DNA from 2 places in the Kitasatospora sp. NPDC056731 genome. Region 2 is predicted to be linked to the other one. Evidence: riboswitches for the same ligand, from Rfam matches in the RefSeq annotation. Region 2 holds a riboswitch; the other holds the start of a gene.
What was found. Region 2 has a riboswitch for glycine ahead of gcvT (glycine cleavage system aminomethyltransferase GcvT). Riboswitches for the same ligand answer to the same signal wherever they lie in the genome.
Positions count from the first base shown of each region.

Region 1: it holds a riboswitch for glycine, as region 2 does, so the genes downstream of both, gcvP (aminomethyl-transferring glycine dehydrogenase) here and gcvT (glycine cleavage system aminomethyltransferase GcvT) in region 2, are expected to answer to the same signal.

Region 1 is NZ_JBFBNR010000062.1:13,639-18,045, forward strand. Features, by position in the region: gene AB0R04_RS35610 (DUF2382 domain-containing protein) at 62-553, opposite strand; partial or broken gene AB0R04_RS35615 (PRC-barrel domain-containing protein) at 944-1,258, opposite strand; glycine riboswitch at 1,482-1,585, shown strand; gene gcvP (aminomethyl-transferring glycine dehydrogenase) at 1,822-4,407, shown strand, end outside.
Region 2 is NZ_JBFBNR010000014.1:171,063-175,469, reverse strand. Features, by position in the region: gene AB0R04_RS17485 (enhanced serine sensitivity protein SseB C-terminal domain-containing protein) at 351-1,274, opposite strand; gene AB0R04_RS17480 (enhanced serine sensitivity protein SseB C-terminal domain-containing protein) at 1,392-2,234, opposite strand; glycine riboswitch at 2,421-2,526, shown strand; gene gcvT (glycine cleavage system aminomethyltransferase GcvT) at 2,758-3,879, shown strand; gene gcvH (glycine cleavage system protein GcvH) at 4,094-4,407, shown strand, end outside.

The sequences.
Region 1 (4,407 bases), on a different contig from region 2:
ACCGGGACGGGGCATGCCGAGGGCCCCGGACCGAGAGGTCCGGGGCCCTGGGGGCGAGGGGTCAGGCGAACGGGCGCAGCACGGCCGGGCGGGGGGTCTCGGCCACCGGGGTGGCTGCCGGGGTCGCCGGGGCGGCGGCGGTGTTGTCGTGGACCTCGACGTGCTCGCGGCGCAGCTCGTCCCGGATCACCTCCTCGGCGGTGTAGCGCTCCACCACCAGGCGGACCCGCTCGATCGGGGTGAGGTACTTGCGGACCACCGGGCGCTCCTCGCGCAGGGTGACCTCCTCCACCGCCTCGGCGATCTCCTTCTCGGTGAGCGAGGCGCGCTCGGCCTCGCTCACCGGCATCCGCTCCACCCGGACGCGCTCGCGGACCACCGGGACGCGGCGCTCGACCTGCTCGCTGGTCACGTACTTGCGCAGCTTCGCGGTGCCCACGATGTGCCAGTCCGTGGTGATGTCCAGGCGCTCCTCGCGGCAGGTGATCTCCACCGGGCCGTTGGGGGACGAGGTGGCCGGGCCGGTCGAGCGCTCCGAGACCGGCGCGGCCATGACCGAGTTCGTGGTCGCGGTGGTCGTCACGACCGGGGCGGGCTGCGGCTTGGGCTCGGTCGTCGTGGGGGTCGCTGCGGGCGCGGGGGTGTTGAGGGTCCGCACGTTGACCTCCGTCGCGGTGCCGGTGGGGTCGGCAGGGGTGGTGGTCGGGACGGGGCCGAGGGAGTGGAAGGTGATGGGCTTCACGGGCTCGGCCGCCGAGGTGGTGCCGAAGTCGAGGTCGGGCCGCGTCGGTCGGTCACCCTCGCGGCCGATGGGCCGGTCACCCTCGCGGCCGATGGGCCGGTCGCTGCCCCGGTCGGCTGGGCGGTCGCCGTCCCGGCCGATCAGCCGGTCACCCTCGCGGCCGATGGGCCGGTCGGCGTCCCGGCCGACCGGCCGGCCGTTCGCCGGGGTGTCCAGGCCGTAGTAGCGGTAGAGCTGGAGCTCCTGGGCGGGCGACAGGTGCTGGCCGACGCCGAAGTCCGGCGACTCCTTCACCAGCGACTTGTCGTACGGCACCCGGAGCTCGTCGCCGGAGAACTCGCTGGTGGTGAGCGGGACGAAGGCGTCCCGGCCGAAGATGCCGGTCCGGACGGCTGCCCACTCCGGCTGGCCGGTGGCGTCGTCCAGGTAGACCTCGTCGACCGTGCCGATCTTGTCTCCGTTGCGGTCGACCGCCTTGTGGCCGATGAGGTCCCGGGGATCGATGTCGGTTTGCACTCTTTCCTCCAGTGCGCTGCGCCTGCGGAACTCCCGCAGGACCGTGGCCGGAGCACCCGTTCCGCCTGCCACTTCACACCAAAGGCCATGAATCGGACGGGCGCGACCGGGGTGCGCCGGACGGGCTTCGGGCTGGACCGTCCGGGGGACGCGCGTAGACCCGGAGTGACCCGACGCGGCCGTGATCAGGGGGCCTGCCGCTGGTACCCTGGGCGGCGACCGCCGAGCCCGCTCGGGAGAGTCCCCGGCCACGGAAAGCGCTGGTCGGGGCGCCGAAGGAGCAACTCCTCCCCGGAATCTCTCAGGCATCCGTACCGTGTGGGGTAGGTCACTCTGGAAAGCAGGGCAGGACCGTCGGCAGGGAGCCGACGGCCACCACCCTCACCGACGGTGCAAGCCGGCGGCGTGCCACAGCGCGCCGTGCGGGTGAAGCTCTCAGGTCCCGATGACAGAGGGGGAGGCCTGTCGGGTTCGCCCGCCCGGGTCGAATCGCTGTCCGCAGCGGCTCCGGCCGGTCGGCGTGCGCACCCCCGCCGGTCCGTGACCAGGAGGCCTCGACCACCATGAACGCCCAGCCGAACGCGGGACGCCCCACCGGCGCCTCGACCCTCACCGAGCTTGAGCTGGCCAGCCCCTTCGAGAACCGCCACATCGGCCCCGACGACGCCGCGCAGCAGAAGATGCTGGCGTCCATCGGCTACGGCTCGCTGGACGAACTCGCCGCCACCGCCGTTCCCGAGGCGATCCGCTCCATCACCGGCCTGGACCTGCCCGGCGGCCGCAGCGAGGCGCAGGTGCTCGCCGAACTGCGCGAGCTGGCGAGCCGCAACCAGGTGCTCCAGCCGATGATCGGCCTGGGCTACTACGGCACGTTCACCCCGCCGGTGATCCTGCGCAACGTCATGGAGAACCCGGCCTGGTACACCGCCTACACGCCGTACCAGCCGGAGATCTCCCAGGGTCGCCTGGAGGCGCTGCTCAACTTCCAGACCCTGGTCTCCGACCTGACCGGCCTGCCGACCTCCGGCTCCTCGCTGCTCGACGAGGGCACCGCGGCCGCCGAGGCGATGGCGCTCGCCCGCCGCGTCACCAAGGTCAAGGGCGGCGTCTTCCTGGTCGACGCCGAGACCCTGCCGCAGACCACCGCGGTGATCAACACCCGCGCGGTGCCGACCGGTGTCGAGGTCGTCGTCGCCGACCTGTCGGAGGGCATCCCGGCCGAGATCGCCGAGCGCGGCGTCTTCGGCGTGCTGCTCCAGTACCCGGGCGCCACCGGTGTGGTCCGCGACCTCGCCCCGGTCATCGAGCAGGCGCACGGCCTCGGCGCGATCGTCGCGGTCGCCGCCGACCTGCTGGCGCTGACCCTGCTCGCCTCGCCGGGCTCGCTCGGCGCCGACATCGCCTGCGGCACCTCGCAGCGCTTCGGCGTGCCGATGGGCTTCGGCGGCCCGCACGCCGGCTACCTGTCGGTGCGCGCCGAGTACGCCCGCTCGCTGCCCGGCCGCCTGGTCGGCGTCTCGGTCGACGCCGACGGCAACCGCGCCTACCGCCTGGCGCTGCAGACCCGCGAGCAGCACATCCGCCGTGAGAAGGCCACCAGCAACATCTGCACCGCCCAGGTGCTGCTCGCCGTCATGGCCTCGATGTACGCCGTCTACCATGGCCCGGACGGCCTGGCCGACATCGCCCGCCGCACCCACCGCTACGCCGCCGCCCTCGCCGAGGGCCTGCGGGCCGGCGGCGTCGAGCTGCTGCACGGCGAGTTCTTCGACACCGTCACCGCCGTCGTCCCGGGCCGTGCCGCCGAGATCGCGGCCGCCGCCCGCGCCAACGGCGTCAACGTCCACCAGGACGGCGCGGACCGGATCTCGGTCTCCACCGACGAGACCACCACCCGCGAGCACCTGGCCGCCGTCTGGGCCGCGTTCGGCGTCCCCGCGGTCGAGGTCGCCGAGGGCGCCGACGCGCTGCCGGCCGCGCTGCTGCGCCAGGACGAGTACCTGACCCACCCGGTCTTCCACAGCCACCGCTCGGAGACCGCCATGCTGCGCTACCTGCGCCGCCTGTCGGACCGGGACTACGCGCTGGACCGCGGCATGATCCCGCTGGGCTCCTGCACCATGAAGCTCAACGCGACCACCGAGATGGAGGCCGTCACCTGGCCGGAGTTCGGCCAGCTGCACCCCTTCGCGCCGATCGAGCAGGCCCAGGGCTTCCTCAGCCTGATCCGCGAGCTGGAGCGCCAGCTGGTCGAGGTGACCGGCTACGACGCCGTCTCGATCCAGCCGAACGCGGGCTCGCAGGGCGAGCTGGCCGGCCTGCTGGCCGTCCGCGCCTACCACCACGCCAACGGCGACACCCAGCGCGACGTCTGCCTGATCCCGTCCTCCGCGCACGGCACCAACGCGGCCTCCGCGGTGATGGCCGGCATGCGCGTGGTCGTGGTGAAGACCCTGGTCGACGGCGACGTGGACGTCGAGGACCTGAAGGCCAAGATCGAGCAGCACCGGGACAGCCTCTCCGTGCTGATGGTCACCTACCCGTCCACCCACGGCGTGTACGAGACCCAGATCACCGACATCTGCGCCCTGGTGCACGAGGCCGGCGGCCAGGTGTACGTGGACGGTGCCAACCTGAACGCCCTGGTCGGCCTCGCCAAGCCGGGCAAGTTCGGCGCGGACGTCTCGCACCTGAACCTGCACAAGACCTTCTGCATCCCGCACGGCGGCGGCGGCCCGGGCGTCGGCCCGGTCGCGGTGCGCGCCCACCTGGCGCCGTACCTGCCGAACCACCCGCTGCAGCCGGAGGCCGGCCCGGCCACCGGGGTCGGCCCGATCTCGGCGGCGCCGTGGGGCTCGGCGGCCATCCTGCCGATCTCCTGGGCGTACGTCCGGCTGATGGGCGGCGAGGGCCTCAAGCGCGCGACCCAGGTCGCGGTGCTGAACGCCAACTACATCGCCAAGCGGCTGGCACCGCACTTCCCGGTGCTCTACACCGGCCCCGGCGGGCTGGTCGCGCACGAGTGCATCATCGACCTGCGCCCGCTGACCAAGGAGACGGGCGTGACGGTGGACGACATCGCCAAGCGCCTGATCGACTACGGCTTCCACGCGCCGACGATGTCCTTCCCGGTGGCCGGCACGCTGATG
Region 2 (4,407 bases):
CGGGTGTTCGCGGCAGTACGTCGTGCACGGGTACTGCCCCAACGCGGGATGGGCTTCGCGTGGTTCTGGCGGTCGGCGTGCGCGTTCACCTTCGTGGGGTTCCCAGTACGCGCGGTGCGTTGCGCAGAACTCTCTGCCATCCGAACTCGCTTGCGCCAGCCCTGACAACCGACAGATGCCCAACTGTGATCTGTGCGCATGCACCTCCTACGCCTTCGGCATATCCCTCTTCACACGGCTGTATCAGGCATGTCAAGGTGATCGACGGTACCGGCCGGAAGTTCGTCCGGAAAGCACCGAAGCCGACCTGATGCAAGATCAAGTCGGCTTCTGGAAAAAGGTTTTGGTTGTCAGCGCCCCGGGTATCCGGGCCACGGCTGCTGCGGCTGCCCGGTCCAGCCCTGCGGGGGCTGCTGCGTGCCGTAGCCGTAACCCGGCCCCTGCTGCGCGGGGTACGGCGGAGGCGGCACCGGCGGGTACGGGCCGGTCGGCGGGCGGCCCGCCTCCCGGTCGAAGAACGGGCGCGCGTGCGCCCGCATCCACAGCGCCACCGGGTCGTACTCGTCCGCCATCGCCACCGTGGACACCGCCAGCCCCTCCGGAGCCACCGCGATCGCCCGCTGCATCAGCGCCCGCACCGCCTCCACCGCCGGCGGCGAACTCTCGTACAGCTCCAGTCCGATCGCCAGGTACGGCTCCCCCACGGCCGGCTGCACCCAGGCCCGGCGCAGCGCCCGCACCGCGCGCACCTCACCGGCCTGCCGCTCCAGCAGCGCGAAGAACGGCTGGGCGTTCAGCTGCGGCTCGCTCAGCTTCAACGGCCCGGCCGGCAGCCGCTCCAGGCCCGCGGCGATCCGCCGCAGGTCCGCCCAGGGCACCCCGACCCCGCCGCCGGGCGCGTGCGGGTTGAGCCACAGCCCCCAGCGGGTCCGGTACAGCGAAGCGGCGATCTCCCGCCCGGAGATGACCTCGTGGGCCCGCGCCCAGCCGGACGACGCCAGCTGCTCGGACGAGGTGACGGCCGGCGCGTAGCCGTGGCCGCTGATCTCCATGTTCCCGTACTGGGCGTCCGCGCTGCCCGGCGTGCCGTGCCACAGCAGCATCCAGACCTGGCCGTCGGCCAGTGCGTGCAGCAGTTGCTCGTACGCCTCGTAGCGCTCCGGCGCGACCTCGCGCAGGGTGCGCTCCAGCGCGCCCGGATCCGCTCCGGGGCGCCCGGCGGGCGCCTGGCCCCAGGGCCCCGGTGCACCGCCCGCTACCGCTCCCGCACTCATGCGCCCACCTCGCCGCGCCTCTTTCCTCAAGCCTGCCGGCCCGTCGGCCGTCTGCACGCACCCTATGGCGCGGCACCGGCCACCGCCACGGCGACGTGCCTCCGATACGAACCCCGCTCAACCCCGCGCGTAGAAAGGGAGTACCCGGGTGAGCAGCCACTCGACCACCGGGTCATCGGCGAGATCGAGCAGTACGAGGTGGACGCCCCCCGGCAGCGGCGCGGTTCCCAGCGCACGGCCGAGCGCCTCGTTCACCGCGCCCGGGTCGGCCGGGGCCGCCTGGTCCAGCTGGACGCCCACGAACATCACGGTCGGCTCGCCCTCGATGCTGGCGAGCGCCCGCCGCGCGGACAACACTCCGGGCAGCGCGGACAGTTCGGCCCGGCAGGCGGCCAGGAAGTGCTCCGGATCCTCCCCCGGCACCGGCTCACGCAGCGCCACCCGGCCACCCGTCGGCGCCTCCGGCCCCTGGCCCTGACTCTGGCTCTGCTCCTGGTTCCGGCCCTGCTCCTGGTCGGCCAGGCGCTCCTCGCGCGGGCCGCGCCGCAGCTCCGCCACACCCTGCGGCGGCACCGGGATGCCCACCGCCGCCTCCGGGTTGACCGCGATGCCCACGCCCAGCGGCAGCCCGCGGGCGAACTCCCAGACCGGCGCCACCGCGAAGGCCATCCCCGGCGCCTGCCGCAGGAACACCTCCTGCGAGGAGAACACCGGCACGTACGGCTCGCCGGCCAGCTCGATGGTCGGCAGGTCCAGCGCGGGCCCCTGCGGGTCGCCGCCGGCCGGCAGCGGGATCCACACCTGGCTGCGGGCCAGCACCTCGACCACCCGCGGCGTCGCACCCGGGTCGCCCAGCGCGGCGGTCAGCACCTGCTCCAGCTCGTTGGCCGGCCACCCGCCGCCCGGCGGCGCCGACTCCGGCCCGCCCCACCCCTGCTGCTGCTCCACCGGGTACCCCATGCGCGCCTGATCCGCCCTCTGCCGGTCGGCCGCCCTCTGCTGCGCCGACGCGCAGCAGTCTAGGGCTGTGCCCGAGGTGGCGGGGTGTGACCGGGTCCCCTCTCCCGTCGTCGGCGCGGACGTGCCATGATGTGCGCGTTCGACGGCGCGGCGCGCCGGCGGACCGACAACTCCATACCGGCCGCTCGAACCCGCGCGGGAGAGCCCGGAGTGCCCCGTCAGGCGGCACAGCCGGCGCCGAAGGAGCAACTCCTCCCCGGAATCTCTCAGGCCCCCCTACCGCACGGGTTAGGCACATCTGGAAAGTGGCGCACGGCCCTGTCGCGCGCCCACCCACGGTGCAAGCCACCATGCTGTCCTGGATGCTGGAAACAGCTGCGGGCAGGTGGGCGGTGAAGCTCTCAGGTTCGACGACAGATGGGGAGACCCACGCCGCCGCATGCCCGCGCGCAGGGTCGGCCCCCCAGCGGGTCCGGTTCCGGCGCGTGCACCCATGAGTGCCCAGACCGAGGAGTTCCAGGCCATGTCGTCCCTCCGCCTCACCGCGCTCGACGCGCTGCACCGCGCCCTCGGCGCGACCATGACCGACTTCGCCGGCTGGGACATGCCGCTGCGCTACGGCAGCGAGCGCGAGGAACACCTCGCCGTCCGCACCCGGGCCGGGCTGTTCGACCTCTCCCACATGGGCGAGATCACCGTCACCGGCCCGCAGGCCGGCGAGATGCTGGACCACGCGCTGGTCGGCTTCGTCTCCGCGCTGGGCGTGCTGCGCGCCCGCTACACCATGATCTGCGCCGAGGACGGCGGCATCCTGGACGACCTGATCGTCTACCGCCTGCGCGAGGACGCCTTCCTGGTCGTCGCCAACGCCTCCAACGCCCAGCTGGTGCTGGACGAGCTGATCGCCCGCGCCAAGGGCTTCGACGCCGTCGTCACGGACGACCGCGACACCTACGCGCTGATCGCCGTCCAGGGCCCGGAGGCCACCGCGATCCTGGCCGGGACCACCGACGCCGACCTGCCCGGCCTGAAGTACTACGCGATCCTCCCGGCCCAGGTCGCCGGCCGCGACGTGCTGCTCGCCCGGACCGGCTACACCGGCGAGGACGGCTTCGAGATCTTCTGCAACCCGGGCGACGCCGAGGGGGTCTGGCAGGCGCTGACCGCCGCCGGCGAGGGCCGCGGCCTGGTCCCGTGCGGCCTGTCCTGCCGCGACACGCTGCGTCTGGAGGCCGGCATGCCGCTGTACGGGCACGAGCTCTCCACCGACCTGACCCCGTTCGACGCGGGCCTGGGCCGGGTCGTGCGCTTCGACAAGACCACCAACGAGGGCACCTTCGTCGGCCGCAAGGCGCTGGAGAGGGCCGCCGCCGCGGCCGAGGCCAACCCGCCGCGGGTGCTGGTCGGCCTGGTCTCCGAGGGCAAGCGCGTCCCGCGCGCCGAGTACACCGTGGTCTCCGCCGACGGCGCCCCGATCGGCCGGATCACCTCGGGCGCCCCGTCGCCGACCCTGGGCCGACCGATCGCGATCGCCTACGTGGACGCGGCCCACGCCGCCCCCGGCACCGCCGTCGCGGTGGACGTGCGCGGCAAGCACGAGCCGGTCGAGGTCGTGGCGCTGCCGTTCTACAAGCGCGCCCGCTGAGGCCGCGGGGCCTCCGCTCGCCGAGGCCCCGCCCTCCCCGTAGACCCGGGCCTGTCACCACGCCCGACCCAGGCTTGAGCCACGCCTGATCCCGGTCCGACCCAGGTCCGACCCAGGTCTGATCCCATGCCTGAACCACGCCTGATCCGCGTCGAAGCCGTCCGTGCGGCGGCCCGCTTCGTCGTACCCGCTTCCCATCCTGGAGAATGACGCCATGAGCAACCCCCAGCACCTGCAGTACACCAAGGAGCACGAGTGGCTGACCGCCATCGAGGGCGGTGTCTCCACGGTCGGCATCACCGCCCACGCGGCCGACGCGCTCGGTGACATCGTCTACGTGCAGCTGCCCGAGGTCGGCGCCGACGTGACCGCGGGCGAGTCCTGTGGCGAGCTGGAGTCGACCAAGTCGGTCAGCGACCTGTTCTCCCCGGTGACCGGGAAGATCGTCGAGATCAACCAGGACGTCCTGGACGACAACAGCCTGGTCAACAGCGCCCCGTTCGAGGGCGGCTGGCTGTTCAAGGTCCA